DNA from 3 places in the Tumebacillus sp. BK434 genome. Region 1 is predicted to be linked to each of the others. Evidence: riboswitches for the same ligand, from Rfam matches in the RefSeq annotation. Region 1 holds a riboswitch; each other region holds the start of a gene.
What was found. Region 1 has a riboswitch for S-adenosylmethionine ahead of EV586_RS13360 (aspartate kinase). Riboswitches for the same ligand answer to the same signal wherever they lie in the genome.
Positions count from the first base shown of each region.

Region 2: another riboswitch for S-adenosylmethionine. It lies ahead of EV586_RS11745 (methionine ABC transporter ATP-binding protein); the one in region 1 lies ahead of EV586_RS13360 (aspartate kinase).
Region 3: another riboswitch for S-adenosylmethionine. It lies ahead of EV586_RS07490 (bifunctional homocysteine S-methyltransferase/methylenetetrahydrofolate reductase); the one in region 1 lies ahead of EV586_RS13360 (aspartate kinase).

Region 1 covers NZ_SLXS01000004.1:432,348-442,343, forward strand. Annotated here, with positions in the region: gene EV586_RS13355 (aspartate kinase) at 25-1,278, shown strand; SAM riboswitch class I at 1,350-1,466, shown strand; gene EV586_RS13360 (aspartate kinase) at 1,556-2,305, shown strand; gene metX (homoserine O-acetyltransferase MetX) at 2,302-3,291, shown strand; gene EV586_RS13370 (homoserine dehydrogenase) at 3,293-4,639, shown strand; gene EV586_RS13375 (succinate dehydrogenase cytochrome b558 subunit) at 4,917-5,537, shown strand; gene sdhA (succinate dehydrogenase flavoprotein subunit) at 5,561-7,309, shown strand; gene sdhB (succinate dehydrogenase iron-sulfur subunit) at 7,336-8,085, shown strand; gene EV586_RS13390 (chemotaxis protein CheX) at 8,252-8,710, shown strand; gene EV586_RS13395 (helix-turn-helix domain-containing protein) at 8,853-9,080, shown strand; gene EV586_RS13400 (histidine phosphatase family protein) at 9,154-9,723, shown strand; gene EV586_RS13405 (NUDIX hydrolase) at 9,705-9,996, shown strand, end outside.
Region 2 covers NZ_SLXS01000004.1:1,412-11,407, forward strand. Annotated here, with positions in the region: gene EV586_RS11725 (hypothetical protein) at 1-248, opposite strand, end outside; gene EV586_RS11730 (hypothetical protein) at 268-705, opposite strand; gene EV586_RS11735 (hypothetical protein) at 1,022-1,774, shown strand; gene EV586_RS11740 (YhcN/YlaJ family sporulation lipoprotein) at 1,874-3,187, opposite strand; SAM riboswitch class I at 3,395-3,515, shown strand; gene EV586_RS11745 (methionine ABC transporter ATP-binding protein) at 3,622-4,650, shown strand; gene EV586_RS11750 (methionine ABC transporter permease) at 4,650-5,327, shown strand; gene EV586_RS11755 (MetQ/NlpA family ABC transporter substrate-binding protein) at 5,367-6,197, shown strand; gene EV586_RS11760 (DUF4097 family beta strand repeat-containing protein) at 6,316-7,320, shown strand; gene EV586_RS11765 (SDR family oxidoreductase) at 7,434-8,222, shown strand; gene EV586_RS11770 (TVP38/TMEM64 family protein) at 8,226-8,864, shown strand; gene EV586_RS11775 (MDR family MFS transporter) at 8,883-9,996, opposite strand, start outside.
Region 3 covers NZ_SLXS01000002.1:705,391-715,386, forward strand. Annotated here, with positions in the region: gene EV586_RS07460 (GAF domain-containing sensor histidine kinase) at 1-1,362, opposite strand, end outside; gene EV586_RS07465 (NUDIX hydrolase) at 1,675-2,145, opposite strand; gene EV586_RS07470 (nitroreductase family protein) at 2,215-2,847, shown strand; gene EV586_RS07475 (GNAT family N-acetyltransferase) at 2,977-3,522, shown strand; gene EV586_RS07480 (aldehyde dehydrogenase family protein) at 3,598-5,103, shown strand; gene EV586_RS07485 (protein-tyrosine phosphatase family protein) at 5,107-5,559, shown strand; SAM riboswitch class I at 5,610-5,726, shown strand; gene EV586_RS07490 (bifunctional homocysteine S-methyltransferase/methylenetetrahydrofolate reductase) at 5,849-7,738, shown strand; gene EV586_RS07495 (LLM class flavin-dependent oxidoreductase) at 7,761-8,792, shown strand; gene EV586_RS07500 (hypothetical protein) at 8,932-9,444, shown strand; gene EV586_RS07505 (phosphotransferase family protein) at 9,519-9,996, shown strand, end outside.

The DNA of each region.
Region 1 (9,996 bases):
TTCAAGAATGGGAGTGGAGAAACAGTGGCGTTGATCGTACAAAAATATGGCGGCTCTTCGGTCGCCAACCCGGAGCGCATCAAGCGCGTGGCGAGCCGGGTGGCGGAGACTGCACAAGCCGGCAACCGAGTGGTGGTCGTCGTTTCGGCGATGGGAGACACCACCGACGATCTGATTGGATTGGCCGCACAGCTGACCGGGAATCCGTCGGCTCGCGAGATGGATATGCTGCTCACCACCGGCGAGCAGATCTCGATCGCTCTTCTGGCGATGGCGGTGCAGACGCTCGGACTGCAAAGCGTCTCGCTGACCGGAGGCATGGCCGGCATCAGCACCGAAGCGGTGCACGGCAAGGCGCGCATCACCGGCATCGACCCGGCGCGGATTCACCGTGAACTGGAGGCGGGGCAGGTGGTGATCGTTGCCGGATTCCAAGGGATGAGCGAGCTTGGCAACATCACGACGCTTGGCCGCGGCGGATCGGATACGACGGCGGTGGCGCTGGCCGCTGCGATCGGCGCCGACCTCTGCGAGATCTACACCGACGTCGACGGCGTATACACGACCGATCCGCGCGTGGTGAAGGCGGCGAAGAAGCTCGACCGCATCTCCTATGACGAAATGCTTGAACTCGCCAACCTCGGCGCCGGGGTGCTGCATCCGCGGGCGGTGGAGTTTGCGAAACAATATCACGTGGCGCTGATGGTGCGCTCCAGCTTTAACAAAAACACCGGGACGCTGGTCGAGGAGGAAGCTCAGATGGAACAGGGAATGATCGTGCGTGGCATCGCCCACGATATGAACGTGGTCAAGGTGTCGCTCGTCGGCGTGAAGAGCCGCATCGGCAACTTGCATCAAATCTTCCGCGCGCTGGCGGAAGCGTCGGTCAACGTCGACATCATCGTCACGTCGGTGGCGCATGAAGGGGTGTCTGACATCTCCTTCACCATCGAGCACGGCGACTTGGACACGGCCGTTCCGGTGCTGGAGAGCCTGCTGCCTGAATTTGGCGGGGCCGGTTTGGAAATGGAAGAAGATCTGGCGAAAGTGTCGATCGTCGGTGCCGGCATGATCTCCAATCCGGGCGTTGCCGCGCAGATGTTTGGCGCGTTGGCGGAAGCGGGTATCGGGATCAAGATGGTCTCAACGTCGGAGATCAAAGTCTCTTGCGTCATCGACAGAGCGCACGCCCATGAAGCGGTGCAGGTGCTGCACTCGACGTTCGGTCTGGACAGCGCCGAGACGGCCATCGTGTCCGGCTTGAGCGGGAATGAGTAAAAGAGGAATTGACAGCCGTTTTTTGGCATAGTAAGATATAGAAAATCTTGTTTGACAACTCAATAGATCAACTCTTATCGAGAGCGGCGGAGGGACTGGCCCTGTGAAGCCCGGCAACCTCGTTTGTGTACCGACACAAGCGAAGAGGTGCTAAATCCAGCAGACTTTTAGAGTCTGACAGATAAGAGGTGCGGAGTCCGATAAATGGAACCCCCTCTTCAATTTGAAGCGGGGGTTTTTGTTTTGCCCCTGTGACAGGAAACGGAGTGAACACAGCGTGGCATTGATCGTACAGAAATTTGGTGGCACCTCGCTTGCCGGGCCGGAGCAGATCCGGCAGGCAGCCTGTCGCGTGCAGGAGACGGTGCGCAACGGCTATGAAGCGGTCGTTGTGGTCTCGGCGATGGGACATACGACAGATCAACTCCTCGGGCTGGCCGGGCAATTGACCGATCAGCCTTGTCGCCGCGAGCTCGACATGCTGCTGGTGACCGGGGAGCAGGTCTCGGCAGCCTTGCTCGCCTTGGCCTTGCAAGCGCTCGGCGTGCCCAGCGTGTCCCTGAACGGTGCGATGGCGGGGATTCGCACCGAAGACTTGCACGGGGAGGCGCAGATTCTGAGCATCGACCCGCTCCGCATCCGGGCGGAGCTGCAGGCCGGCCGGGTGGTGATCGTGACCGGATTTCAAGGCGTGAACCCGGCCGGCGACCCGACGACGCTCGGGCGCGGCGGTTCGGACACTTCTGCGGTGGCGCTGGCGGCCGCCTTGAAGGCGGAGCTGTGTGAGATCTGCACCGATGTGGATGGGGTCTACACCGCCGATCCTAACGTCGTGCCGACCGCCCGCATGATCGATCGCCTGAGCTATGAAGAGATGCTGGAGCTGGCGACCGGCGGCGCGGTGGTGCTCCATCCCCGGGCGGTGGAGACGGCGAAAGCGAATCGGGTGCCGGTCACGGTGCGCTCCTCGTTCCATGCCGGAGCGGGCACATGGATCGGTGAAACAAAGGAGGAAGCGGGACGATGAGCGTGCTGCAGATTGGCGCAGTGGAATTGGAAAGCGGGGCGGTGCTGCCCGATGTGGAGATCGCGTATGCGGCGTACGGTACGCTTAACGAACGCGGCGACAATGCGATTCTCGTCTGCCACGCCTTGACCGGAGATGCGCAGGCCGACCAGTGGTGGGCGCCGCTGATCGGACCGGGGAAGGTCTTGGACATCAATCGGTATTATGTGGTCTGTTCGAACGTGCTCGGCGGCTGTGCAGGCTCGACCGGGCCCAAGACGCGCCCGGCGTTCCCGACGGTGACCATCCGCGACATGGTCGCGGCGCAGAAGCGCTTGCTGGAGCAGCTCGGCGTGCGTTGCCTGCAGTTGGTGCTCGGCGGCTCGATGGGCGGGTTGCAGGCGATCGAATGGGCGGTCAGCGATCCGAAGTTCGTGCGCCGCTGTGCCCCGATCGCGGCGTCTGCAAAGCTCTCGGCGCTGGCGATCGCTTACAACCACGTCATGCGTGAAGCGATCCTGATCGGCGGCCCGGCCGGCTTTGCCCTGGCCCGCAAGATTGGCATGATCACCTACCGTTCCTTTGACCTGTTCGAAGCGCGCTTCGGGCGCGAGGTGAAACATCCGCAAGCGCCGCTTGGCGAGACGGTGTTTCAGATCGAAAGCTATCTCGAACACATGGGGCAAAAGCTGCTCGGGCGTTTTGATGCAAGCTCCTACCTTTGCCTGCTCCAAGCGATGAACCTGCACGACATCGGACGCGGGCGGGGCGGAGAGATCGAAGCGCTGAAGCGGATCGAAGCGGATGTGCTGTGGGTCGGGATCGACACCGACCACCTCTATCCGCCGCAGGAGCAGAGGTCTTGGGCGAGACGCCTGGCCAGACTGGGCAAAAACGTCACCTATCGCGAGCTGTACTCGGAGTACGGACACGACGCCTTTTTGGTGGAAGGCGAGCAGTTGAGCGCGCTGATCGAAGAATTCTTGGCGGAAACGGGAGGGAATTGACATGAAAAAACAGGTAAAAGTAGGTTTGCTGGGACTGGGCACGGTAGGCGGCGGGGTGTATAAGACTTTGCTGAAAAACAGAGTGACGATCCTCGAGCGCACCGGCTGTGCCGTGGAAGTGGTCAACGTCCTCGTCCGCGACCGTGAGAAGGAGCGCGGCTTTGTGATCGATGACAAGGTGCTGTGTTTGGAGCCGCAGGAGCTGCTCGGCGATGAGCAGATCGACATTTATATTGAAGTGATCGGCGGCATCCATCCCGCCAAAGAGATCATCGAAGCCGCCTTGACCAGTAAGCGCCATGTGATCACCGCCAACAAAGAGCTGATGGCCAAACACGGCGCACAGCTGCTGCGATTGGCTGAGCAAAACGGCGTCCATTTGCTGTTCGAAGCGAGCGTCGCCGGAGGCATTCCGGTCATTCATATGCTGCAAGGCTACCTGACTGCCAACCGCGTGCATGAGATCTCCGGCATCTTGAACGGCACGAGCAACTACATTCTGACCGAGATGACGAAGACGGGGCGCAGCTTCCCCGAGGTGCTGGCCGAAGCGCAGGCGCTCGGCTATGCGGAAGCCGACCCGACCTCCGACGTCGAAGGATATGACGCCGCCTACAAGTTGGCGATCCTGACCAACCTCGCCTACGACGCCTGTGTCGAGGTCGAGGCGATCGACCGCCAGGGCATTTCGGCGATCTCCGGTCACGACCTGCTGCTCGCCGAGCGGATGGGCTATGCGGTCAAGCTGATCGGCCATGTGCAAGAGCAGGACGGGGCGGTGCAATTGTCGGTCAAACCGCGCTTGCTGCCGTCCGCTCATCCGCTGGCCCGCGTAGGCGATGTGTTCAACGCTGTCACCTTGCGCGCCGATGTCGTCGGCGACCTGACCCTGATCGGCCGCGGGGCGGGCGAGCTTCCCACGGCGAGCGCGGTGATCGAAGACCTGACCGCCCTGCTCACCCAAGGAGACACCATCCGCCGCCCGAGCTGGAAGCGCCCGCTGGCCGCAGCCGCGAAACGCCCGGAGCAGACCGGCTGCTACTTTCTGTCCCTGACTTCCTGTCCCGAGCAGGCACAGGAGCTGGCTCTGGCTGTGCAGCGCGCGGTCGAGTCGGCGGGCGGTCTGGTCGCCGACTACCGCACGGCCGTTGCAGCCGATGGCCTGCACCATGCGTGGCTGTTAGGGGGAGTTACGGAAGAGCAAGTGCACCGTACGGTCGAATATAGCTCGCAAATCGTCGCTGAGCCGCTGTCGACGCTTCTTTTGAACGTTGAAGGGGAAATCAAGACAGGTGTAAAATGGGAGGCAGAAGCTTCGGGATACGAAACGAACGCCCGTTATGCGTAAAAGCCGGCCGAATCGCGCAATCTGAATAGGTGAGAGTTGACAACTGCGTAGGAACTTGTCGCATTTGACAGTTTCTTGACATTACTTCTACTAAAACAGTACAATTTATGTTGCGTTGATTCGGCCGCCCGAGCCCCTCCGGGTCATGGACGGGACGGTCAAAGGAAGCAAAGGGGGGCGCCTTATCGCATCGTCATAAGGGGAGTACGGAGAGAAAAGAGAAAACACCGACTGTGAATTCGTTCGTTCACAGGTATCTTGGAAGGAGGATCGACAAGTGGCCAACAAACAAGTTAGCCGAGAGTTCTTATTTCGCCGCTTGCACTCGTTGCTCGGCGTCATTCCGGTCACATTGTTCCTGGTGATGCACCTGACCATCAACTCGTTCGCCACGAAAGGCGAGCAGGCATTTAACGACAAGGTGGGCGTGCTCGAGACCATGCCGTTTTTGCCGTTTATTGAATTCGTTTTCATTTTCCTGCCGTTGATCTATCACGGCGTCTATGGCATGTATGTCGCATATACTTCGGGCTACAACGCGAACAAGTATTCCTGGGGCCGCAACCTCATGTTTGTCTTGCAGCGCACGTCCGGCGTATTCACTTTTATCTTTGTGATCTGGCATCTGTGGACGACCCGCTTCTCAGGCGATGCTCCGTCCTTTGACATGGTCGTGCAGATCGTGAGCTCCCCGGTCGGGTTCTGGTTCATGATCATCGGCACGATCGCAGCAGTGTTCCACTTGGCAAACGGCCTGTGGGGCTTCTTCATCCACTGGGGCGTCACGGTCGGCCCGCGCGCGCAACGCGTCTCCGCGTATGTGCTGATGGGTCTGTTCATCGTGCTGTCCGCAGTCGGCACATCTGCTCTGATCGCTTTCCGCGACGCAGTAGCGTAAGTTAGCCTAAGGGAGGAAACGCAATGAGCAACCAACGTGTTGTGATCGTCGGCGGCGGCCTTGCGGGCCTGATGGCGACCATCAAGGTTTGCGAAGCCGGGATTCCGGTCGATCTGTTCTCGTTAGTACCAGTAAAACGTTCTCACTCCGTGTGTGCCCAAGGCGGCATCAACGGCGCGGTCAACACCAAAGGTGAAGGCGACTCGCCGTGGGAACACTTTGACGATACCGTCTACGGCGGCGACTTCCTCGCGAACCAGCCTCCGGTCAAGGCGATGTGCGATGCGGCACCGGGCATCATCCACCTGATGGACCGCATGGGCGTCATGTTCAACCGCACACCGGAAGGTCTGCTCGACTTCCGCCGCTTCGGCGGCACCAAGCATCACCGCACCGCATTCGCAGGCGCAACCACCGGCCAGCAGCTGCTCTACGCGCTCGACGAGCAGGTGCGCCGCTTCGAGTCCCAAGGCCTCGTGCAGAAGTACGAAGGCTGGGAGTTCGTGCAGGCGATCCTCGATGAGGAAGGCACTTGCCGCGGCATCGTGGCACAAGACCTGCGCTCGATGGAGATGCACTCCTTCACGGGTGACGCTGTCATCCTCGCGACCGGCGGCCCGGGCCTCGTGTTCGGCCGTTCCACCAACTCGATCATCAACACCGGCACCGCAGCATCCGCTGTGTACCAGCAAGGTGTAAAATACGCCAACGGTGAGTTCATCCAGATCCACCCGACCGCGATCCCGGGCGACGACAAGCTGCGCCTGATGTCCGAGTCGGCGCGCGGCGAAGGCGGCCGCGTCTGGACGTACAAAGACGGCAAACCGTGGTACTTCCTCGAAGAAAAGTACCCGGCATACGGCAACCTCGTGCCGCGTGACATCGCGACCCGCGAGATCTTCCATGTCTGCGTCGACCTTGGCCTCGGCATCGACGGCGAAAATATGGTCTACCTCGACGTTTCGCACATTCCGAAAGAAATGCTCGACGTAAAGCTTGGCGGTATCATGGAGATCTACGAAAAGTTTGCCGGTGACGACCCGCGCAAAGTTCCGATGAAGATCTTCCCGGCCGTTCACTACTCGATGGGCGGCATGTGGGTCGATTACGACCAGATGACGAACATCCCGGGCCTGTTCGCAGCCGGCGAGTGTGAATACCAGTACCACGGTGCGAACCGCCTCGGCGCTAACTCCCTGCTCTCCGCGATCTACGGCGGCATGGTGACCGGCCCGAACGCAGTCCGCTACATCAAAGGCCTGAAGAAGTCTTCTGCTGACGTCAACAAGTCGATCTTCGAGACGGCTGCGAAGAAGCAGGAGCAAAAATACGAATCGATCCTCAAGATGGAAGGCACCGAGAACCCGTATGCGCTGCATCGCGAACTCGGCCAGTGGATGACCGACAACGTAACTGTTGTTCGTCACAACGACCGTCTGAAGAAGACCGACGAGAAGATCCAAGAGCTGATGGAGCGCTGGCACAAGATCGGCATGGCCGACAAGTCCCGCTGGGAGAACATGATGGCACCGTTCACCCGCCAGCTCTGGAACATGCTCGAACTGGCCCGCGTGATGACTGTCGGCGCCCTGATGCGCGACGAGTCCCGCGGCGCGCACTACAAGCCGGAGTTCCCGGACCGCAATGACGAGAAATTCCTCAAGTCCACCATTGCGACCTGGACGCCGAACGGCCCGGAAATCTCGTACGAAGACATCGACGTATCGCTGATTCCGCCGCGTCTGCGCAACTACGCAGTCGATAAGAACTAATACTGCGACGAAAGGGGGAGACTCGCATGAGCCAAAAAGAAATTCAAGTCATCATCGAACGTCAAGACCGTGCGGACAGCCAGCCGTATACGCAGGAATTCCGCATACCGTACCGTCCGAACATGAACGTGATCGCAATCCTGATGGAGATCCAGCGCAACCCGGTCGACACGAACGGGAAGCAGTCCGCACCGGTCGCTTGGGAATCGAACTGTCTGGAAGAAATCTGCGGCGCGTGCATGATGGTCATCAACGGCAAGCCGCGGCAAGCGTGCTCGGCGCTGGTCGACCAGCTCGAGCAGCCGATCCGCCTGAAGCCGGCGCGCACGTTCCCGGTCGTCCGCGACCTCGTCATCGACAGAAGCCGCATGTTCAAAGCCCTGCAGAAAGTCAAAGCATGGGTGCCGATCGACGGCACGTATGACCTGGGTCCGGGTCCGCGCATGGCGGAACGCGACCGCCAATGGGCGTACGAGCTGTCCAAGTGCTTCACTTGCGGCGCGTGCGTCGAGGCGTGTCCGAACGTCAACGAGCGCACCTCGTTCATCGGTCCGTTTGCCATTTCGCAGGTTCGCCTGTTCAATACGCATCCGACCGGCGAAATGCACAAGGAAGACCGTCTGGAAGCTCTGATGGGCACCGGCGGCATTCACGAGTGCGGCAACTCGCAAAACTGCGTGCAGGTGTGCCCGAAAGGCATTCCACTGACCACGTCGATCGCTGCGATGAACGGGGCGGTCAACCGCCACGCCATCTCGTCTTGGCTGAAGCGCTAAACCATGCGGTAAGACCACCCTCCGGGGTGGTCTTTTTTTGTCGTTAAAGAAGTCAGGGATTGTCGAAAGGGGTCTAACAGTTTATAATAGTAAAAATTAGAGAATTTAAAATTCGGAGCTGAAAGCCAGTACGACATAGCCCACCATATAAAGGGGAGATTGTTTCATGCATGGACAGATCATTGTGCCTTTTCTGGAATCTGCACAGCAGGTCTTGCAAATGATGACCACTGTTGCGCTGACGCCGGGAACGGTCGCGACCGCAGCCCCGGACCTGCATACCCATCACGTCTGGATTCGCATCGACTTAAAAGGCGATGTCGATGGACAAGTCGCTTTCGGTTTGGCGCCGGAGATGGCGCTGAAGATCGCTTCGGCGATGATGGGCGGCTTTGAATTGAGCCAATTTGACGAGATGAGCCAAAGCGCCGTCGCGGAACTGGCGAACATGATCAGCGGCAATGCCTGCATGCAGCTCTCCAACAACGGCATGGCGATCGACATCACCCCGCCGCAGGTGCAGATGGGCGAAACGCTTGTGCAGCCGATGCAGGAGATCGCCTATATGGTGCCTCTGGAACTGCAAGAACTGGGCATTTTAGAAATCAAATTATTGATCGCATAGCGTGCGGTTTGTTTCACCAAACCGCCCTGATTTGTATAGGATAGTTCGAGACACTGCACCAACCTCTGATCGGGCTGGGAACAGCACCGAACCCAACATCCCTGGACCTTGTATTCATGACCCGAGCAAGGAGGGATCGAGAGTGACAGCGGGCAAGGACGCACGAGGAAAATCCCTACTTACCACCCGTGAGCGTGAAGTATTTGAACTGCTGGTACAGGACAAAACAACAAAAGACATCGCAGAGAAGCTGTTTATCAGCGAGAAGACGGTACGCAACCACATCTCCAACGTGATGAAAAAGCTCAACGTCAAAGGTCGTTCGCAAGCGGTGGTTGAGTTGGTACGACTCGGAGAACTGCAAATCTGACGCTCTCCTGCATGATTTTATTTTGACGCCCTGCTCGGTGGCTTGAGCAGGGTTTTTCTTTAGGAGGTAAGACATGAGCAAATTGTACGTCGTGCGCCACGCGCAAGTAGAAATTGACCCGAAAGTCCCGGCTCATCTGTGGCAACTGTCCTCAGCAGGAGTACATTCGACCCGGGAGTTGGCAGCCCGCGAGTCATGGGCGAAGGTGCGGACGATCTGGCACTCGCCGGAGCCGAAAGCGGTCGGCACCGCCCGCGTGATCGCCGAACAAGCCGGGCTGGTGATGAAAGAGCATGCCGGCCTGCACGAGCTGGCGTTCGATGCTGGTTATCTGAGCCAAGAGGAATTTCAGTCGCGGGTCGGGGCTTATTTTCAAGGTGGGACAGCAGACCCCGCGTTCGAACCTTATCACGAGGCAGAAGCGCGCATCGCGCATGCGGTGCAGGACATCGTGGCCAGGTCGAACGGGCAGGACACGGCGATCGTCTCACATGGGCGGATCTTGACGGTGCTGTACTCCCGGTTGCTCGGGCGGCGGCTGGGACCAAAGGACTGGCGGTCGATCCAATTGCCCGATCTGTCGGTGATCGACACAACGACTTGGAACGTGGAGCGGGGGTTCTTATGCAGCGATTCACATTGATTCCGGCGGTACATATCTTTTTCGTGCGCGAGGGGGAAGTGCTGCTGTTGCGTCGGGCCAACACCGGCTACGAAGACGGCAACTACAGCGTGGTGGCAGGGCATATCGACGGCAAGGAAGAGGTCAGGCAGGCGGCGATCCGCGAGGCGCGGGAAGAAGCGGGCGTGGAGATCGTGCCCGAGGACGTGCAGGTGGTCGGCGTGATGCACCGGCTGTCCAATGACGAGCGGGTCGACTTTTTTGTGGCGGTAGAACGCTGGACGGGTCAGATTC
Region 2 (9,996 bases), 430 kb from region 1:
GCATAGATCCAATCTTCAATTGCGGTGGAATCGGAAGTGGCAGTCGCTTTGGCGGTGAAGTTCCAGTTGGTGGATGCAGTGACGCGCGAGGTAACGGTCGGCGTGGCGTCGGTGCTGATGCCGGAAAGGGAGCGCATCGTCTCGACGATTTGATTCGGGAGGTCTTCTTTCGTGGCAGCGCTTGCTGCCCCGGTCAAACCTGCTGCCAGGATGATTGTGCACAGTACGGCTTTGATCGTTTTTGTCATGGCTTTGGACTCCTGTCTCTTAGAAGTTTTTTGTCGTGGTATGGGTGACGGTGTTGTAGCCCGTCTTTTCATAGCGGTGGCTGCCTTTGGCATAGTCGTCAAAAACCCAAGCGCTGGTATCAGCAGCAGATGCTCCGGCGTGGGTGGTGTAGTATTGCGCGTCGGTGCCGGAGTTGACAAACGAACCGTCCGGATTGTAGATACTGACTTTTGCATAGACGTAGTCCATCATCGCAGATGTGTCAGACGTCGCCCATGCCTCCCCTTTGGTCAAGATGATCTGGGTGTTGACTGCCGACGAGCAGGTGATCGAGTCCAATCCGATCATCCCCTTCACGGGCTGCATGAACGAGGCTACGCTTTCAGGTAACACTTCTTTTGCCGCGCTGGCAACGCCAGTCAAGGTGGCTGCCATCAGCGCAGTGCCGAGGAAAATTCCTACAGTCTTTTTCATCATTCACATAAACCTCCTTAGAAGTTGATCTTTCAGATGTGTATAAAGTATCAGCATATTATCGTAATATCAATTACATTATTAAAAATGTAAAATTCAGAAAAATACCAGATGTGTTCTTGTGCAGACCGGGCAAGGGAAGAATTTGGAAAAATATTTTTAGATCCTAAACGAAAAAACAAGCAGCAACTTCATTTTAGTAATTACTTCAACTTTTTAACGAAACGACAAGGGGCCATTTTTGCTATCTTTACCAAGTGAGTTTTGCCAACGCGGTGCCATACTAAAAACGACTCTTTGTCAAAAGGGAGGAGATCTAATGGACGTTGTAATGAAGCCTGAACTGCGCACCAATGGCGGGGAGACGACGAGCATCTACTACAACGGGGAATGGGCTGGCGACCTGTACCTCGTCTACCGTGAAGGCGACAGTTTGACCGGCACGATGCAGATCGACACCCGTCGCGTTGAGGAAAACGAACTTGAGCATGTTACAGACGAAGTGCGCATCTATGTGCAGCATCTCAGTTCGGCGCTCAATGTCCAAGAAAGCTCCGTGGTCATGATGTATGGCGACATCTCTTCGGTCGTGGAGATGGAACCGATGGACGTGATCTTGGAAGACGACGCGGAGATTATGCTGACCGAAGACGATGAGCTGTATGACGACGATGCCTTCGAGATGGCGGATGACGAAGACTGCGAAGACGAGGAACTGTTCGCAGCTGACGACGTCTACTACGAGGAAGATCCGGGCTACTACGCCGCGGCAGAGGTCGAGGACGAGCCGTTCCATCTCTCTGTCGTCTTCCAGGACGGTGAGCATACCAAGTATCAGCTGCACGACGATGAGCACCGCACGCTGGGCCTCGTCTCCGTCGATGAGATCGGCAACAACGTTTCCGGCCGCGTCGAATTCTGGAGCGACATGGATATGGACGAGACGACAGACATCGCCCGCATCTTAGCTCGCGAGTTCTCGGAGACAGATGCGGAGAGCATTTCGTTTACGATGAACTATCAGGATCAGCACCTCGGTGATTTCCAACTCGAACGCCGCGATTTGATGTAAGAGTCAGCTATCGGCCTCTGCTCGTTGAGCAGAGGTTTTTTTCAAACCCTTTGCAAGGTCAATAGAAAGACCTCGTCCGAAGACGAGGCCTGATATTGCTTAGCGGTTGGTAACCCCGGATGTGGTGCCGCCGGTGTTGCCCATGGTGCGGCCAGTGGTCGTGCCAGTGGTCGTGCCGGTGTTCGTGTTCGTGCCTGCGCCGAAGCCGGCGGTGCCAGTCGTCGGGAACAGGCGGCGGAACATGTCACCCAGATCGCCGAGTCCGCGCAGCGGATGTCCGGATGCTGCATCGCGGACAAAGGCGTCCATACGGTTGTACAGAGCCGGGTTTGCCGAAACGTAAACCGTGGTGATCGACGGATTGCCTTGTTTGACTGCCGAGATGACACGATCTTTGATGTCGTTGGAGACATCGGTGTTGTTCGCGTAGGTGCCAGTACGATTCATGCCGGCATTATTGTTGGTGCCAATGTTGGTGCCAGTGTTATTGGTGTAGGTGCCAACGCGGTTGTTGCCGGACGTGCCGAACAAGCCGGCGCCGGTGCGTCCTGCACCGCGCGTGCCGTCCGTACCGGTCACGCCGCCATTGCCATAATTGCCATTGCTGTAGGTGCCCATGCCGGTGCCATAGGTGCCAGTCCCATAGGTGCCAACACCGTAGGTGTTTCCGGTGCCGTAGGTGCCAGTCCCATAAGTGCTAGGACCGTAACCGCGGCCGGTGCCGTAGGTGCCCATGCCAGTCCCGATCCCGGTGCCAAACAGGCTGCTGCCGGTCCCGGTGCCGTACGTACCGGTGCCAGTGGTGCCGTAGGTGCCAGTTTGCGGCGTCAGCGGGGTTTGCGGCGTCAGACCGGTCGTACCGAAATCGCGGTCGCTCATCGTGCCGCCGTATTGTGATACGTTGTTGGCACGATTGGTGATCGCATTGCGGTTCGCTTGATGGCCGGCAGTCGGAGGCACATCGCTACGGATGCCGGCGCGGTTGCCGCCGCCAAGGTTGGTGCCTTGGTTGATGCCGACATACGCGACATTGCCGTTCGTCAGCACTTTCGCGTCACGAATGCCCGGGATCGCTTCGACGCGGGCTTCCAGCGAGCGGTCGACCCGCAGGTTGCGATACGCGGTGTCACGACCGGCTTGATCACGGACACCCATGCGGTCCCGCACATCGTTGGTCAGCACGTTCGGACGGCGGTCCGGACCCAGATTGTCACGAACGCCCAGCCGGTCTTGGTCAACACGCGAGTTGCGTACGCCGACACCGCTGTTGTCCATGATACGGCCTGCGCGGTCCGTATTGTAGGTGCCGGTGCGGTTGTTCGCATTGTTGTCAGGTGCCGCATTCGGCGTACAACCAGCGAGCAGGGATGACGACAGCAAAAGTGCGCCTGCGAGTGCAGAAAACTTTTTCAAGATGTCAGCCTCCTCAGCAAGTCAATTTAGCGGTGTTTTACCCGCGAGACTATTGTCACCGATCTGCCAGACCCCTACACTGCGCAAAGATTGGAGAGCTCGTAAAAAAAATGGGTATTGACGCAAAAACGAACAAAATGGTATACTCCATTTCGTAGTCCATCACATCACCAACAATTCCGATCTGATAACTGAATACTTTTCGTGCTTTCATCAAGAGAGGTGGAGGGTCTGGCCCTGTGAAACCCGGCAACCGTCAGTTCGTGTGGCAATGAACTGAAATGGTGCCAATTCCTGCGAAGCGTTCATACGTTTCGGCAGATGAAAGACGCAAGAGTTGATCGCCTTGTGTCCTTCGTTTGCGGAAGGGCATTTTTTATTGCTCAAAAACAGACAAGTGACAAATCATAGAACGAGAAGGAGGGGAGACGCCCATGATCAAACTGCAGAACCTTCGCAAAGACTACTATGTGAAAAAAAGCGCGGTCACCGCACTCAAGCGAATCGACTTGACGATCGCGAAAGGGGAGATCTTCGGCATCATCGGCCACAGCGGTGCAGGCAAATCCACGCTGATTCGCTGCATCAACCTGCTGGAGCGGCCGACCGAAGGCACCGTGGAGATCGACGGCGTCGATTTGACCCGCCTGAACGCACGGGAACTGCAACACGCACGCCAGAGCATCGGCATGATCTTTCAGCATTTTAACCTGCTGTCATCAGCTACAATCTATGAAAATATCGCCTTCCCGCTCCGGCTCGCCAAAAAGCGGCCGGCAGAAATCGACCGCAAAGTAAAAGAACTGCTCGAACTGGTCGGCCTCGGTGAACACGCGAAAAAGTATCCCGCGCAACTCTCCGGCGGCCAAAAACAGCGCGTCGGCATCGCCCGCGCCTTGGCGAACGACCCGAAAGTACTGCTCTGCGACGAAGCGACATCTGCGCTCGACCCGATGACGACCCACTCGATCCTGCGCCTGCTGGCCGACATCAACAAAAAGATCGGCATCACGATCGTTCTGATCACCCACGAGATGGGAGTGATCCAAGAGATCTGCGACCGCGTCGCCGTGATCGATGGCGGTGAAATCGTCGAAGAAGGTCCGGTCGTCGAAGTGTTCCTGCGCCCGCAGCGCCAGATCACCAAAGAGTTCGTCGAGCAAGTCAGCGACTTCGAACTACCGCCAGAACTGCTCAGCCAGCACGTCAGCGGCGCTGTGCCGCGAGGACAGCACCGTATCGTCCAAGTCTCGTTCCTCGGCGATGTGACGTTCCAGCCGATCATGTTTGAAGTGCTGCAGCAGGAATCGGTGCAGTTCAACATCCTGCACGGCACGATCTCGCGGATGAAAGACACCCCGTACGGACGCCTGGTGCTCGAGCTGACCGGCGAACCGGCAGACCTCGACCGGGCTGTCAGCACCATGAAAAACCGCGGGCTTGATGTGGAGGTGATGCAGTGATGGAAAACCTGCTGCTCGAACTGTTTCCAAACGTGTTGTGGCCAGAGATCTGGAAGACGTTTCTCGAAACGCTGTATATGGTGGGCATCGCCACGTTGTTCACCGCCGTGATCGGGCTGCCACTCGGCGTGCTGGTCTTCCTGACCGCACCGGGCCAACTGATGCAAAACCGCCTAGCGTATCAGATCCTGTCCCTCGTGATCAACGTGTTTCGTTCGATCCCGTTCATCATCTTGCTGATCCTGATCATTCCGTTTACGAAGTTCATCGTCGGCACTTCGCTTGGCGTCACCGCCGCGATTCCGCCGCTGGTGATTGGCACCGCGCCGTTCTTCGCCCGACTGGTCGAAACCTCGCTGCGCGAAGTCGACCGCGGCGTGATCGAGATGGCGCAGTCGATGGGCGCTTCGACCTGGCAGATCATCACCCGCGTCCTGCTGCCGGAAGCGCGTCCCGGCATTCTCGCCGGTCTGACGATCACGCTGGTTGCACTCGTCGGCTACTCGGCGATGTCGGGCGCGATCGGAGGCGGCGGACTCGGTGACCTGGCGCTCCGCTACGGCTACCAGCGCTTCCAGATGGATGTGACGGTCGTCGCGACGGTGATCATGATCCTGCTCGTGCAAGTGTTTCAGGTGCTCGGCGACAAACTCGTCTCGCACTTTAGCAGAAAATAAAGAATCCAACAAACTCTTACAAAAAAGGATGACGCTATTATGAAAAAACTGCTCCTTGGCGCAATGACCCTGCTGCTCTCCGCATCCCTCGTGGCATGCGGCACCGATTCCGCAAAAAAAGAGAACGCAACTGGCGACGCAGGCAACGGCGTCGTGACGCTGAAAGTCGGCGCAACGCCGGTACCGCACGAAGAGATCCTCAAACACGTCGCACCGCAGTTGGAAAAGGAGGGCGTACATCTGGAGATCGTTTCCTTTAACGACTACATCCAGCCGAATGTTCAGCTCGGCGACAAGCAGCTCGACGCGAACTTCTTCCAGCACATTCCGTACCTCGAAGACTTCTCCAAAGAGCGCAACCTCGACCTGACTCACATTGCGGGCGTACACATCGAGCCGATGGGCGCCTACTCGAAAAAATACAAAAAAGCGTCCGACCTGCCGGATGGTGCCACGATCGCCGTGCCGAACGACGTGACCCAAGTGGGCCGTTCCCTGGCGCTGCTTGAGAAAAACGGTCTGATCAAGCTCAAAGCTGGCGTTGGCATCTCCGGCACCCTCAAAGACATCGTCGAAAACAACAAGAAATTCAAGTTCAACGAGCTGGAAGCTGCCATGCTCCCGCGCGTGCTCCCGGAAGTCGATCTCGCAGTGATCAACACCAACTTCGCGCTGCAAGTTGACCTCGTCCCGACCAAAGACGCACTGTTTATTGAAGACAAAGACTCTCCGTACGTCAACGTTCTTGCCGTTCGCACCGAAGACAAAGACAATGCAGCGTTGCAAAAGCTGGCGAAAGCGCTGAACTCCGAAGATGTGAAGAAGTTCATCAACGACAAATACAAAGGCGCGATCGTTCCGGCATTCTAAGCGGACTACAAAACGCCTCCGGTTGGACGAAGACTCGGTCTCTAGACCGAGTCTTTTTGTTTTCCCTGCATGGTACGATGAAGTCAACAAAGCACAGATGATGAGGAGGATGTTCCCCATGCTTAACTTCTTGCTCGGTTCGCGAGCGAAATTCGAAGGTACCAAAGAAGTCACCCTGTCCCCGGACGGCTTGGCCGACCACCTGAAGGCGCACGTACATAACGGTCGGATCTCCGTCAAACAGGCCGATCAAGAGCACGTGCTGGCAATCGTGCACATCGTTGTCAAAGGCGAGCTGGCCGAAGAGATCACAGACATCTCAGACGCCGACCGTTTCTGGGAGCTGGGACAAAACGGGGGCTGCGTGTTCTTCGAACAGCGCGAGTTCACCCGATTCTACTCCGGTTCTTCCGTCAAAGTCAGCGTCGAGCTGATCGTGCCCCAAGCGCTGACCCAGGCCAGTCTGGAAAGTCATAACGGGTCGATTTCCGTCCGCGACTTTGCCGGAAAAGTGTTTGCGCATTCGCACAACGGTGCGCTCGAACTCACAGCGATCACCGGCGATGTGAACGTGCTGTCCCATAACGGCTCGATCAAACTGCAGCATGTTGCGGCAACATTCGTCCGGGCGGAGACCCATCACGGCAACATCTTCCTCGACACCGTTTCAGGTGATGTGGAGCTGGATACCCGCCATGGCAGCGTGGAGTCGAAACACATCGACGGCTCCTTGCGCCTGCTCTCCCGCAATGGCTCGATCTGTGTGGAGCAAGTGGCCGGCGATCTGAAAGCGGAAACGCACAACGGCAAGATCGTCGTCCGCGAGTGCGGCAAAGATGTCACCTTGCATACGCACAACGGTTCCGTTCGCGTCCAAACGAAAGCCGGAGTAAACGGAACGTGGAAGGTCAGCACCCACAACGGCGGCATCGAACTGAATGTGCCGCAGGAGACAAACGCCACGTTCCATATGCACACGTCGGCCGGCAAAGTGCATGGCAATGCGATTCCCGTGCAGTCCCATGGCTTTGTGCAAAACATCATCGTCAAAAAAGGCGATGGCGAGCATCTGGTGGAAGTGGAGACGCATCGCGGCAGCATCGAAGTCAGCGAGCACAAGTGACAAGGAATTATTTCCTCGGCAATAATCGGCGATAATCTTTCAGCGTTCGACAGGAAAAAAACAGCGAATTGTGGAATGATGGGAGGTGTACCGGAAAAAGGAGGAGTGTTCCGATGGATGTAGGGCTCCATAAGAAAGTCGTCCTGGTCATGGCGGCGAGCAAAGGATTGGGCAAAGCGGTCGCAGCCGAATTCGCCCGCGAAGGCGCGCAGGTGATGATCGCAGCCCGTTCCGAAGCGTCACTGCTGCAAGCGGCAGCCGAGATTCGCGAAGCGACGGGTGGCGAGATCGAATGCTGTGTGGCTGACGCTTCCAACCGTGCCGACATCGACAGCTTGATGGAGCGGACGATTGCTCGCTTTGGAGGACTGGATGTGCTGGTCACCAATGCGGGAGGGCCGCCCGGCGGGACTTTTGATGATTTTGAAGATGAGATCTGGGAACGCGCGTTTCAGTCAAACCTGCTCAACGTGGTTCGGCTGATTCGCGCCGCTTTGCCGCATTTGCGCAAGCGCGGCGGCGGGCGCATCTTGAATATTACTTCGACTTCGATCAAACAGCCGATCGAAGGTCTGATTTTGTCCAACACGTTTCGGGCCGGCATTCAAGGCTTGGCGAAGACGCTGGCCGTAGAGCTGGCAGTCGACAACATTTTGATCAACACGATTGCGCCGGGCCGGATCGACACCGACCGGGTGCGCGAACTGGACGCTGCCCGCGCGCAAGCGCAGGGCAGGACGGTGGAGCAGGTGCGCAATCTGCATGAGCAGAACATTCCGCTCGGCCGCTACGGCACGCCGGAAGAGTTCGCCAAAGTCGCGGTGTTCCTCGGCTCGCAAGCGAACACATATGTTACCGGCTCCTCGCTCTTGATTGACGGCGGCATGGTGCGGGCACTATAGCCGATGACAACAAAGAATCATGCGGTGAAAGCACTGACGAAAAAGCTGGCCATCCTGCTCATCGTCGTTCTGCTCGTCGTGCTGGTCGTCGTCTACCAGCACGATCTGTCCGATTTATTCAGCGGTGCCAAAGACGAACCCCTCGCCGTGTTTCTGATCGCCGTGTTGTTTGCGCTGGTGCCTGCTGTGCCATTTGGACTGGTCGGCGCGCTGATCGGCGCGATGTACGGCACCTTGCTGGGCGGGCTGCTGACTTGGGGCGCCTCGACGACGGCAGCGCTGCTGATGTTTCTGTTTGCGCGTTACGTGTTTGCGGAGCAGGCGGGCAAATGGCTGCACCGCTATGAAAAGATCGAGCGTTTTACCAGGCTGTTTGCGCGCAACGCGTTTCTGGCGATCCTGTTCGCCCGGCTGATCCCGATCATCCCGGCCGTCGCAGTCAATGTGTACTCGGCGATCGCCCGCGTGCCGCTTCGGGTCTATCTGGGGGCGACCGCGCTTGGCAAGCTGCCGACGATGATCGTGTTTGTCACGATGGGGGAGCAGGCGATGAGCTCCTGGCAGAACCTGATGCTGGTCGTGCTGTTCTATGCGGTGTTTCTCGGCATTGTCTCTCTGATCTACAAAAAAGTTGAGTCCTGATGGACTCAACTTTTTGTGTTAGACGGCCGCTCCGGCGGTCTGTTCATGCGGTTTTGTTTTGCCCAGCGCCCGGCCGAGCAGTTGATAGTGGGCGATGGCGGCGATGATCAGCAGCACGCCGATGATCGAGAACCACGCCTCACCGCCATATTTGGCGAACGTCAGTGCCCCGATGGTCGGAGCGAGCGTCCCGGTCACACTGTAGTGTGCGCCGAAGATCGCAAAATAACGTCCGCGCAGTTCCGGCGGCGACAGGATCGAGATCGCCTTTTGAATCTGCGGCCCGTTCAACATCTCGCCGATCGTAAAGGAGATCTCTGCGAGCACCAGCACCCAGAACGTCTTTGCCCAGCCGTAGCCAAACGCGGTACAGGCGAGGAACAGAAACGCGATCAATATGACGTTGCGCACCGGGAAGCGGTCGGCAAACTTGGCGATCAGGATCTGCGTGCAGACGACCATCGTGCCATTGATCGCCAGCAGGGTGGCAAACGTAGTGAGGTAATCGTCGAAGTTCGTTTTCATATGCTGAGGCAGGATGATCTCCACCTGCGAGTAGAGCATCGCACAAGGCACCATCGCCAACGTCAGCCAGATCAGGATCATATGCTTGCGCGGCTTAAACTCCGGTCGCGCGCCAGGTTCGCCGGCCGCTGCCTTGGCGTTGTTCGCACGCATCTCTTTCGGAAGCGTCTCCGGAACTTTCCAGATCAACAGCACAAGGTAGATCAGCTCTGCCAGCGCACAGATGCCAAAGGCGATCGCCGGGTCGACCTTGTAGATCATCACGCCGATCAAAGGGCCGGTGGCCGCGCCGACGTTCAGCGCGGTGTGCATCAGCGCGAACACTTCCGAGCGCTTCTCTTCCGGCACCAGGTCGGTGATCTGCGCTGATGCCGCCGGCCAGAACATCGACTGCCCAAGGCCGTTGATGATCGTAAGCATGGCAAACGTCAGCACCGAGTCGGCGAAGATGTAGCCGATCATCGTCCCGGCTTGCGTCACCAGCGCCGCCACCATCATCGGCTTGCGGCCGTAGCGGTCGGCGAGGTTGCCCGAGTAAATGCCGGCGATCATGCCGGTCAGAGGCTGCAGACCGACGATGACTGCGGTGAGGAGTAAGTTGCCTTCC
Region 3 (9,996 bases), on a different contig from region 1:
TTCCGCAAACACCTGATAGACGACGCTCATCACGTCGGGTGCCAGCTGCAGCAATTGCTCCGGCGCGTCGAATTCGAACGGCAGCCCGTGCGCTTTTTCCATCTCATCCAGATGGACCTTCATCGCCAGCCGCAGCCCGGCGTGCGTGTAGGGGGCGGGGCGCAGCGAGAAGATCGAGTTGCGCAGGGTCGTCGCCGTCTGGCGGAGCATGTCCTGCAATTTGCGCATCTGTTCATTCGCCGCTTCGTCGGCCGCGCCGCGCCGCAGCATCTCCAGTTGAAAGACGGCCGAGGCGAGATCTTGGGCGATCCCGTCGTGAATCTCGCGGGCCAGCCGGTTGCGCTCCTCGACGAGCAGGCGCTTCTCCCGCTCCACGATGTACAGGGCATTTTTCATCGCGACGGCGGCGTGCGACGCGAAGATCTCCATCAGTTGCAGCTCGGCGGCGAGAAACGAATGCGGCTCGTTGCGCCCGAGCGAGATGACGCCTGCCACCTTGTCTGCGATGATGATCGGCACGACGAGCAGCGTGCGAGTGCCATACTGCGTTTCGCCAGGCCAGAAGCGAGTGTCGCGCTCCACGTCATGCACCAGTTCGGCCTTGCCGCTCGAAGCGACCGCCCAGGCGATCGAGATGCCTTTGGGCAGTTTTTGCGGACTTTGGTCGCTCGAGCAGGTGCAGACTTTGCTGCGCAGTTCGCCGTCCTCCAGCAGATAGAGCACGCCGCAGTGCCCGCCGACCAGATCGGCAGCCCGGTCGATCACCTGCTCCAGCACGGTGGGCAGGCTGTGCTGTTGGGAGATCGTGCGCGAAACTTCAAACAAAGTGACGAGCCCCTGCTTGGCGCGGTTGAGGTTGTTGAACAGGTAGAGCAGGAAACAGGCCGCGGCCAGCGGCAGGAAATAAAAGAGAAAGCCAAGCATCCCGAGGTTGGTGACCGGCATTTTGATGCCGAGATACATCATCAGCCCCGTATAGAGAAAGCTGACCACCAGATCGAGCAGGACCAGCTTGAGGATCAGCGGGCGGAACGGTTGCTGCAAGGCCCGGAAATCGGTGTTCCACACGAAGACCGCAAACGACAAGAAGAGAAACACCACGAGCATGAGGGTCATCCGCACTTCTTCAAAGAGCAGTTCCGCAGGTTCGCCCGGGAGCAATGGCCAGAGCAGATTGACCGTCATGCCGGCGCCAAGGATGGCTGCCACGCGTCCGAACACCGAGGTCAGCCGCGCCTTCCACGGGCGGCGCCGCAGCGTGTTGACGACGAGCAGAATGGCGGCCGAGCACAAGGCGGTCGCTTCGAAACCGGTGTTCAAGACCATCGCGTAGAGCAGCGGAAACGAAAACGTGATGTTCAACCGCTTGATACGGAATGGAAGTGCTTCAATGATGAACAGGAACAGATTGAATATGATTAAATAGTCCGGATGCGAAAAATCGGCTCGGGTCCATGCGTAGATGGTTCCGATCGAGCCTAGAATACAAATGGCAGGAAACTGTTTGTTGAGCAATTTATGCAAATCTACATCGGTCCTCCATTCAAGAATGTGAGCGAATGTAAGCAAAGCCTAGATTACTTCAAGGTGAGATGAAAAATACCTCTTTATAAGATTCGCACAAAAAAACCTTCCTGCGCTGGTCGGAAGGCTCGAAAATCGTGCATCTGACAATTATTTAATAAAAGGCGGCGCAGCGCCCGACAACAGGTCTTCAATGTAATGAAGCTGTGTCGGGTTAAAGTCGGTCGGCAACTCGTCGAGCGCAAAAAAACGCACTTCATGCGACTCGTGATCGTTGACGCGCGGCTCGCCCTGATACTCGCGGCAGGTGAAGGCGATCTTGACGGCCATCAGCTCGTGGCCGTTGGGCAAGGTCACTTCGCGCTCCTTGCCGGAGTAGATGCCGAAGAAGTCCAGTCGGCCTAAGCTGAGCCCGGTTTCTTCATAGACTTCGCGGCGGGCCGTCTGCTCGACCTGTTCGCCGAGCTCCATGAAGCCGCTGGGGATGCCCCACTTGCCGTTGTCGGTGCGGCGGTGTAAAAGCAGGCGGTCCTCGGCGTCCAAGACGAGCACGCCGCAGCCGACCAGAATGACTTTTGTATTACCGACCAGCTTGCGCAGGTCTTCAATGTAGTTTGCCATGTGTCACCTCATTTTTGTATACTTTGTAATGATAAGCCGAGTACATAAACAGGACAAGAGGTGTTTTCGATGACGCAACAGCAAATGACTGCGCAAGAAGCGATGCGTGCCCGTCATTCGGTACGCAAATACGAGCCGACCATGCCGCAGGAGGACCTGAAACAAATCCTCGAACTGGCTGCGACCGCTCCGTCGGCGTGGAACCTGCAGCACTGGCGTTTCCTCGTTGTGACCAACCAAGAGAACAAGCAGAAGTTGCTGCCGATCGCGTACAACCAGCAGCAAGTGGTGGACGCTCCGGCGGTGATCATCATCCTGGCCGACAAAGAAGCGGACAAGGCTGCCGACATGATCTTCAACCAAGCGGTGGAAGCGGGCACGATGACCCGCGACATCGCCGACATGATGGTCGGCCAGATCAAGCCGGCTTACGCGAACAACCCGCCGCAGTTCGGCCACGATTCGGCGCTGATCAACTCGTCCTTCGCGGCGATGCAGCTGATGCTGGCGGCGACCGCTCTCGGCTACGCGACCTGCCCGATGGCCGGCTTCAACCGCGACCAGCTGATCGCCGAGCTGAACATCCCGTCCCGCTTCTTCCCGACGATGATGATCACCTTGGGCAAAGGCACCGAACAGGGCCACGCTTCCGTGCGCCTGCCGCTGTCGGAGCTGGTGATCTCCGAGCGTTTTGAGCAATAGCAGACAGACGAAACGACCCGCGTTCCGGCCGGGTCGTTTTTTGTTGCGCCGAGACTTCGCGATCTGCTCTCATTTTACCCTACAGCCGCGTTATAATGGTGGATAAAACATGACAAAAGGAGACAGATCATGGAGACCACCCGCACCCACCTCTTGAAAGACGGACGCACCCTCACCATCCGCGAAGCAGCGCCGGCAGACGCCGCTATGCTCGTCGCCTATATGCAGCAGGTCGCCTGCGAAAGCCCGTTCCTCGGCTTCGGCCCCGGCGAGTTCACCACCACGCCGGAACAGGAGGTAGGGATCATCGAAGACCACTTCCAAACGGACAACAAAATTTTTCTGATCGGCCTGATCGACGGCGAGATCGCATCGGTGACCAACTTCGTCGGCGGACAGCGCCAGCGCTCCCGCCATGTCGGCGAGTTCGGCATCACGGTGCGCGAAAGCTTCTGGGGCCTCGGCATCGCCACACACATGCTGACCCTGCTGATCGACTGGGCGAAAGCGACCGGGATCGTCCGCAAGATCAACCTGTTGACGCGGGAAGACAACCACGCGGCGATCCATCTCTACAAAAAGCTCGGCTTCGTGCAGGAAGGCGTTCATCGCAAGGCGTCGTACCTCGAGGGGACATTTTACGACGCGATTTTCATGGGAATCGACATCGACTAAACATACTGGTGCCAGGCTCCTCATAAGGTTGAGAGGGGGACATTCCCCTACATACCCGACTGAGGAGGCGCATCAATGGAAATCACCGCATTTCAGCTCAATCCGCGCACAACGGATTTTGTCAAATCGAAGACGATCAAAAAACTGTTCATCGGCGGCCAATTTGTAGAAGCTGCCAGCGGCAAGACCTTCCCGACGTACAACCCGGCCACAGGTGAAATTTTGGCCTATATTTCGGAAGGGGATCAGGAAGACATCAACCGCGCGGTCGCAGCCGCCCGCGACGCATTTGAAGACGGCCCGTGGACGCGGATGCAGCCGCAGGAGCGAGCCCGCCTCATCTATACGCTGGCCGACCTGATCGAGCGCGACGCCGAGATCTTTGCCGAGATCGAAACGCTCGACAACGGCAAGCCGATCCGGGAAGCCAAGCACGTGGATGTGCCGCTTACCGTCGAGCATTTCCGCTATTATGCAGGCTGGGCGACCAAGATCTCAGGTGACGTGATTCCGGTCAACGTGCCGAACATGCACAACTATGTGCGCCGCGAGCCGATCGGCGTCGTCGGCCAGATCATCCCGTGGAACTTCCCGCTGCTGATGGCCGCCTGGAAGCTCGGCGCCGCACTGGCGACCGGCTGCACGGTCGTCTTGAAGCCCGCGGAGCAGACACCGCTTTCGGCGCTCTATTTGGCAAAATTGATCCAGGAAGCAGGCTTCCCGCCGGGCGTCGTCAACGTCATCCCGGGCTTCGGCGAAACGGCGGGCAAAGCGCTGGCGACCCACCGCGACGTCGACAAAGTGGCGTTTACCGGCTCGACCGAAGTCGGCAAGCTGATCATGGGCTACGCGGCCGACAACCTGAAGCGCGTCTCGCTGGAGCTCGGCGGCAAGAGCCCGAACATCGTGTTCCCGGATGCTGATTTCTCCCGCGCCGTGCCGGGCGCGATGCAGGCGATCTTCTTCAACCAAGGCCAGGTCTGCTCGGCAGGTTCCCGCCTGTACATTCACAAGAGCGTCTATGACAACGCCTTGTCCGACATGGTCTCCTACGCCGACAAAAAGGTGCGTCAAGGCCACGGCCTCGACCCGAAGACGACGATGGGGCCGCTGGTGACCGGCGAGCAGCTTAACCGCGTCACTTCCTACATCGAAAAAGGCATCGAGCAGGGGGCAAAAGTGGCTACGGGCGGCACGCGAGCCGACGGCGACCTTGCGAACGGCTATTTTGTCCGGCCGACCGTGTTTTACGACGTGCAGGACGAGATGACGATCGCGCAGGAAGAGATCTTCGGGCCGGTCGTGGCGGCGATGCCGTTCGACGACATCGACGATGTGATCAAGCGGGCCAACCTGTCCGCCTACGGGCTCGCTGCCGGCGTCTGGACGCAGAGCATGAACACCGCGTTCAACGTCGCGCACAAGTTAAAAGCCGGCTCCGTCTGGATCAACTGCTACAACATGTTCGACGCTGCATCGCCGTTCGGCGGCTTCAAACAGTCGGGCATCGGGCGCGAGATGGGCGAATACGCGCTGGAGAACTACACGCAGATCAAGAGCATCTGGCTGAACTACAACTAAGCGATGCAGATTGCGGAGTTCATTCCGGGACGACTGTACGGTGGCACGCAAATCGACGGGGAAGGGTGGCGCCGGCTGGCGCAGCTAGGCGTCACCGCGATCCTCAACGTGCGGGAACGGGAGGAGGACGTGCCGGGCAGCTATCCATACCCGCTGGCCGTCTATCAATTCCCGCTCGAAAACAAAAGCAGCCCGCCGCTGCAGGAGCTGGTGCAGGCGGTCGAGACGGTCGTGTCGTGGCTTGCGGAGGGCAGAATCGTCTATGTCCACGACGTGGCGGGCAAAAACAGGCTTGGATTCCTGCTCACGGCGATCCTGATGCGCCTGTACCGGCTGCCGTGGCGCACAGCGCTGGAAAAAGCGAGAGAACAGCGCCCCGTGCTGGCTCCACGCAGCCAGTTTCAACTCATCCTCGAACGGTATGAACGCTTTCTGCAGATTCGCGGGCAGTATTGACAGGTTGGGGAAACTGGTGATATTCTAACCACAATCACATAGTAAGCAAGCTCTTATCCAGAGAGGTGGAGGGACTGGCCCTTTGAAGCCTCGGCAACCGGTAGCAACTAGCTGCGATTAGGTGCCAATTCCAGCAAGACCGCATAAGGCGGCTTGGCAGATAAGAGAGGTTCGCAGTTTTTCTATGCGTATTCACGCCTCTTCTACATGCTAAGAAGAGGCGTTTTTTGTTATATTTGGACTTTATTCCGTTATCGAAGCACTACGACAGAGAGAAGGAGGATGCAAGGTGAGCAGTCGGCATGAATTGTTTCGGCAAAAGCTGGGCAGCGACGTGCTGATCGGCGACGGCGCGATGGCGACGTGGCTGTATCAGCAGGGTCATGCAGCAGGCTCTTCGACGGAGGAGTTGTGTTTGAAGAATCAAGAGTGGGTGCGGGAAGCTCACATGGCGTATTTGCACGCCGGGGCGCAGGTGATCGAAACCAACTCCTACGCGGCGAACCGCGAAGCGCTGGCCCGCTACGGCTTGGAACGCAAGACGACGCGGATCAACCGGGCGGCCGTGCAGATCGCGCGCCAGGCGGTCGAGCTCGCCGAAGCGGAGGCGTTTGTCGTCGGCAGCATCGGTTCGATCGCAGCGGCCCGCGTGATGACGGCGAACGTGGAAGAGTTCCGCGACACGTTTGAGGAACAGGCGGTGGCGTTGCTTCACGAAGGCGTGGACGGCCTCGTGCTGGAGACCTTCTTTGATCTGGAAGAGCTGCTGCTGGCGCTCGACGTGGTGCGTCCGCTCGTCGCTTCGTCCGGCGTGCCGATTATCGCCCAATGCTCCCTGCTCGACGTCGAGCGCACGCGGGACGGCTACCTGCTCAGCGATGCTTATCATAAATTGCAAGAGGCGGGCGCCGACATGGTCGGCTTGAACTGCCGCCTCGGCCCGGCGGAGATCCTGCGGGCGCTGGAGCGGGCGGTCGTGCCGGAAGGGCTCGGCTTGTCGGCGTTCCCGAACGCCGGCCGCCCGGCGATCGTCGACGGAGAGTTTGCATATAAGCCGAATTATCAGTATTTTGGAGATAGTGCGGTCAAGCTCTGGGAGCAAGGCGTCTCGCTGATCGGCGGCTGCTGCGGCACGACGCCGGAGCACATTCAGGCGATCGCAGGTGCCGTGTCCGGCATGAAGCGCCTGCCGCGCGTCAATCCGGAAAATGCGCCGCGCATCGAGGTGTTCGAGCGCGAAGTGGTGCGCTTCCAGCAGAGCGAAATGCCGACGATCATCGACCTCGTTGAGAAGCGCCACACGGTGATCGTCGAGTTCGACTCGCCGCGCGACCTCGATGTGGAGCGCTACGTCGAAGGCTCCCACGAGCTGTACAAGGCGGGGGCGGACGCGATCACCATCGCCGACAACTCGCTGGCGACGACGCGGATGAGCAACATGGCGCTCGGCTCGATCATCAAGCGGGAGCTCGGCATCGAGCCGGTCGTGCATGTCGCCTGCCGCGACCGCAACCTGATCGGCCAGCAGTCGCACCTGATGGGGCTGCATGCGCTCGGCATCAACCAGATCCTCGTCATCACCGGTGACCCGGCGCGCGTCGGCGATCTGCCGGGGGCGAGCACCGTGTTCGACATGAGTTCGTTCGATCTGATCCGCATGGTCAAACAACTCAACCAGGGCGTCGCCTTCTCCGGCCGGCCGATGAAAAATCAAGCCCGCTTCGTCTGCGGCGCAGCGTTCAATCCGCACGTGCGCAACCTCGAAGCGGCGGTGGCGCGCCTCGAGCGCAAGGTCGAAGCGGGCGCCGACTACATCATGACCCAGCCGGTGTACGATCTGGAGACGATGCTGGCGATCAAAGAAGCAACGGCGCACATCAAAGTCCCGATCTTCATCGGCATCATGCCGCTGACTTCGACGCGCAACGCCGAATTTCTGCACAACGAGGTGCCGGGCATCAAGATCTCGCAAAAGTCCCGCGAGCGGATCAAGCGCTTCGAAGGCGCGGCCGCCCGAGCGGAAGGCGTCGAGATGTGCAAAGAGCTGCTCGATGAAGCGGTCAAACACTATAACGGCATCTATTTGATCACGCCGTTCAACTATTTCGAAATGACGGTCGAACTGACCAAACATGTCCGCGCGATCACCCAGGTGACCGGCCGGGCAAGCACTTTCTAAGCGATCTGGGGAGATGAACAGAATGAAATTTGGATTTTGGCTGCCGATCTTCGGCGGGTGGCTGCGCAATGTGGAGAACGAAAACATGCCGTCCACGTACGACTATGCAAAAACGGTGATTCAATCGGCCGAACGGTGGGGCTACAGCACCACCTTGATCGCCGAGCTGTATTTGAACGACATCAAAGGCGTGGACCAGGACGTGCTGGAAGCGTGGAGCACGGCGGCGGCGCTGGCGGCGGTGACCGACAAGATCGAGATCATGACGGCGATCCGCCCCGGCTACCACAATCCGGCGGTGGCGGCGAAGATGGCGGCGAACATCGACCGGATCTCCGGCGGGCGCTTCACCTTGAACATCGTCTCCGCCTGGTGGGCGGAAGAGGCGCGCCAGTACGGCGGCCATTTTGCCGAGCACGACGAGCGCTATGAGCGCACACAGGAGTTCGTCGACGTGCTGAAAGGGATGTGGACGGAGGAGTCGTTCACCTACAACGGCCGCTATTACAACATCGAAGATGCCAAACTGTCGCCGAAGCCGGTGCAGCGTCCCAATCCGATCCTCTACGCGGGCGGGGAGAGCGAGCGCGGCAAGAAGCTGATCGCCGAGCACTGCGACGCGTACGTGATGCACGGCGGCACACCGGAAGAAGTGAAGATCAAGATCGACGACATGAAAGCGCGCCGCGCCGCAACGGGCCTTGAGCCGTTCCGGTCCTTCGGCATGGCGGCGTACGTCATCTGCCGCGATACGGAAGAAGAAGCGCAGGCGGAGCTTGCGCGCATCACCACGGTCAGCGAAGACGCGATGAAAGGCTACGCGGGCTTTGGCGACTTCGTCAACAAGTCCCAGTTGGAGCAGAAGCTGACCCTGCAAGACTACAGCGTCTCCAACCGCGGCCTGCGCCCGAACCTCGTCGGCACCCCGGAGCAGATCGCCGCACGCGTCCGTGAATACGAAGACGCAGGCGTCGACCTGCTGCTCCTGCAGTTCTCCCCGCAGCTCGAGGAGATGGAGCGCTTCGCCAAAAGCGTCATCCCGAAATTCCAATAAGACTTTCGACTCATCTCAACTGACGCCTGTCCTGTACAGGCGTCAGTTTTTTCTTGGGAAGGAAAAAGATCCTAACCTGTTGAATAGGTCTAAAGAATCAAAATAATTAAAAAATAAAAAGAAAAGGGAGGAGAAAACGATGACCGAATTTGATCCGAATGCCAAACTTCCGGAAGATGCGGTCGTGCTGACCGGATTCTTGGGCCATAGTCCCAAAGACGGCCAGTGGCGGCTCTATCTGACACCGGAGCTCAACGATTTTCTGGAGATCCAGGCGGAGGACATTCTGTATGCCATCATGCCGGAGGAAGAGCAGAGCGCTGCGACCCTGTGGGTCAAGCCGGATGCCGCGCTGGAGCGCACACAGACTTCTGTGCAGCAAGTGCAGGCCGAATTCTTGTCGGGCGACATCATGTCTGGCTTCCTTGACAGCACGTCGCACACGCACAACCTCGCGGGTGAAGGACCACATATCGAGTCCACCGTCATCTGCCAAACGGTAATGGTGTCGGTCACCAGATGTCCGACGGTCAGAGCTTGCCCGCCGCCGACGCCGCTTTGCATCAGTGAGTCCTTCTGTCCGACGGAACGCTGCCCGACCGAAAAAGATAACTGCACGCGGGCCTGCCCGACAGAAAGAGGTTGTCCGTAATTCCAGCTCCACCTTGGCAGCGGAGGGGCCAAAGGCTCCTCCTCTGCATCATCCAAGCAAACGGAGGCTGTTTCATGCTGAACAGACAAACGTCGATTCAACACCTCCTGACCCACCGACTGCTGGAGGAACAACAGATTGTGAACGGGAACCTCTCCGTGCTGGACGTGACGCGGCGCAATCTCAATTTTCAAGTGATCAGCACGCAAGGCCGCTCCTATCTGCTCAAAGCGGGCAAGTCTGCGGAGGAACAAAAGCTGACCGCCCAAGAAGCGTCCGCCTACCGCTATTTTCAACAGGGGGCGGGGCAGGGCAGCGGCATGGTGAAATATCTGCCACGCTTCTACCGCTATGATCAGCAGGACGGCATTTTGGTCATCGAACTGCTGCGCGGGGCGACCAGTCTCCACGACTATTTCTATCGCAAGAAAGGCCGTTTTCCGGTGCATCTGGCCCGGCAGGCTGGCGATGCGTTGGGCCGCCTGCACCTGTGTAACAGCGGGCTCGAATCCTTCCCATCAAGCGAACCTCCTTGGATCTTGAGACTGCATC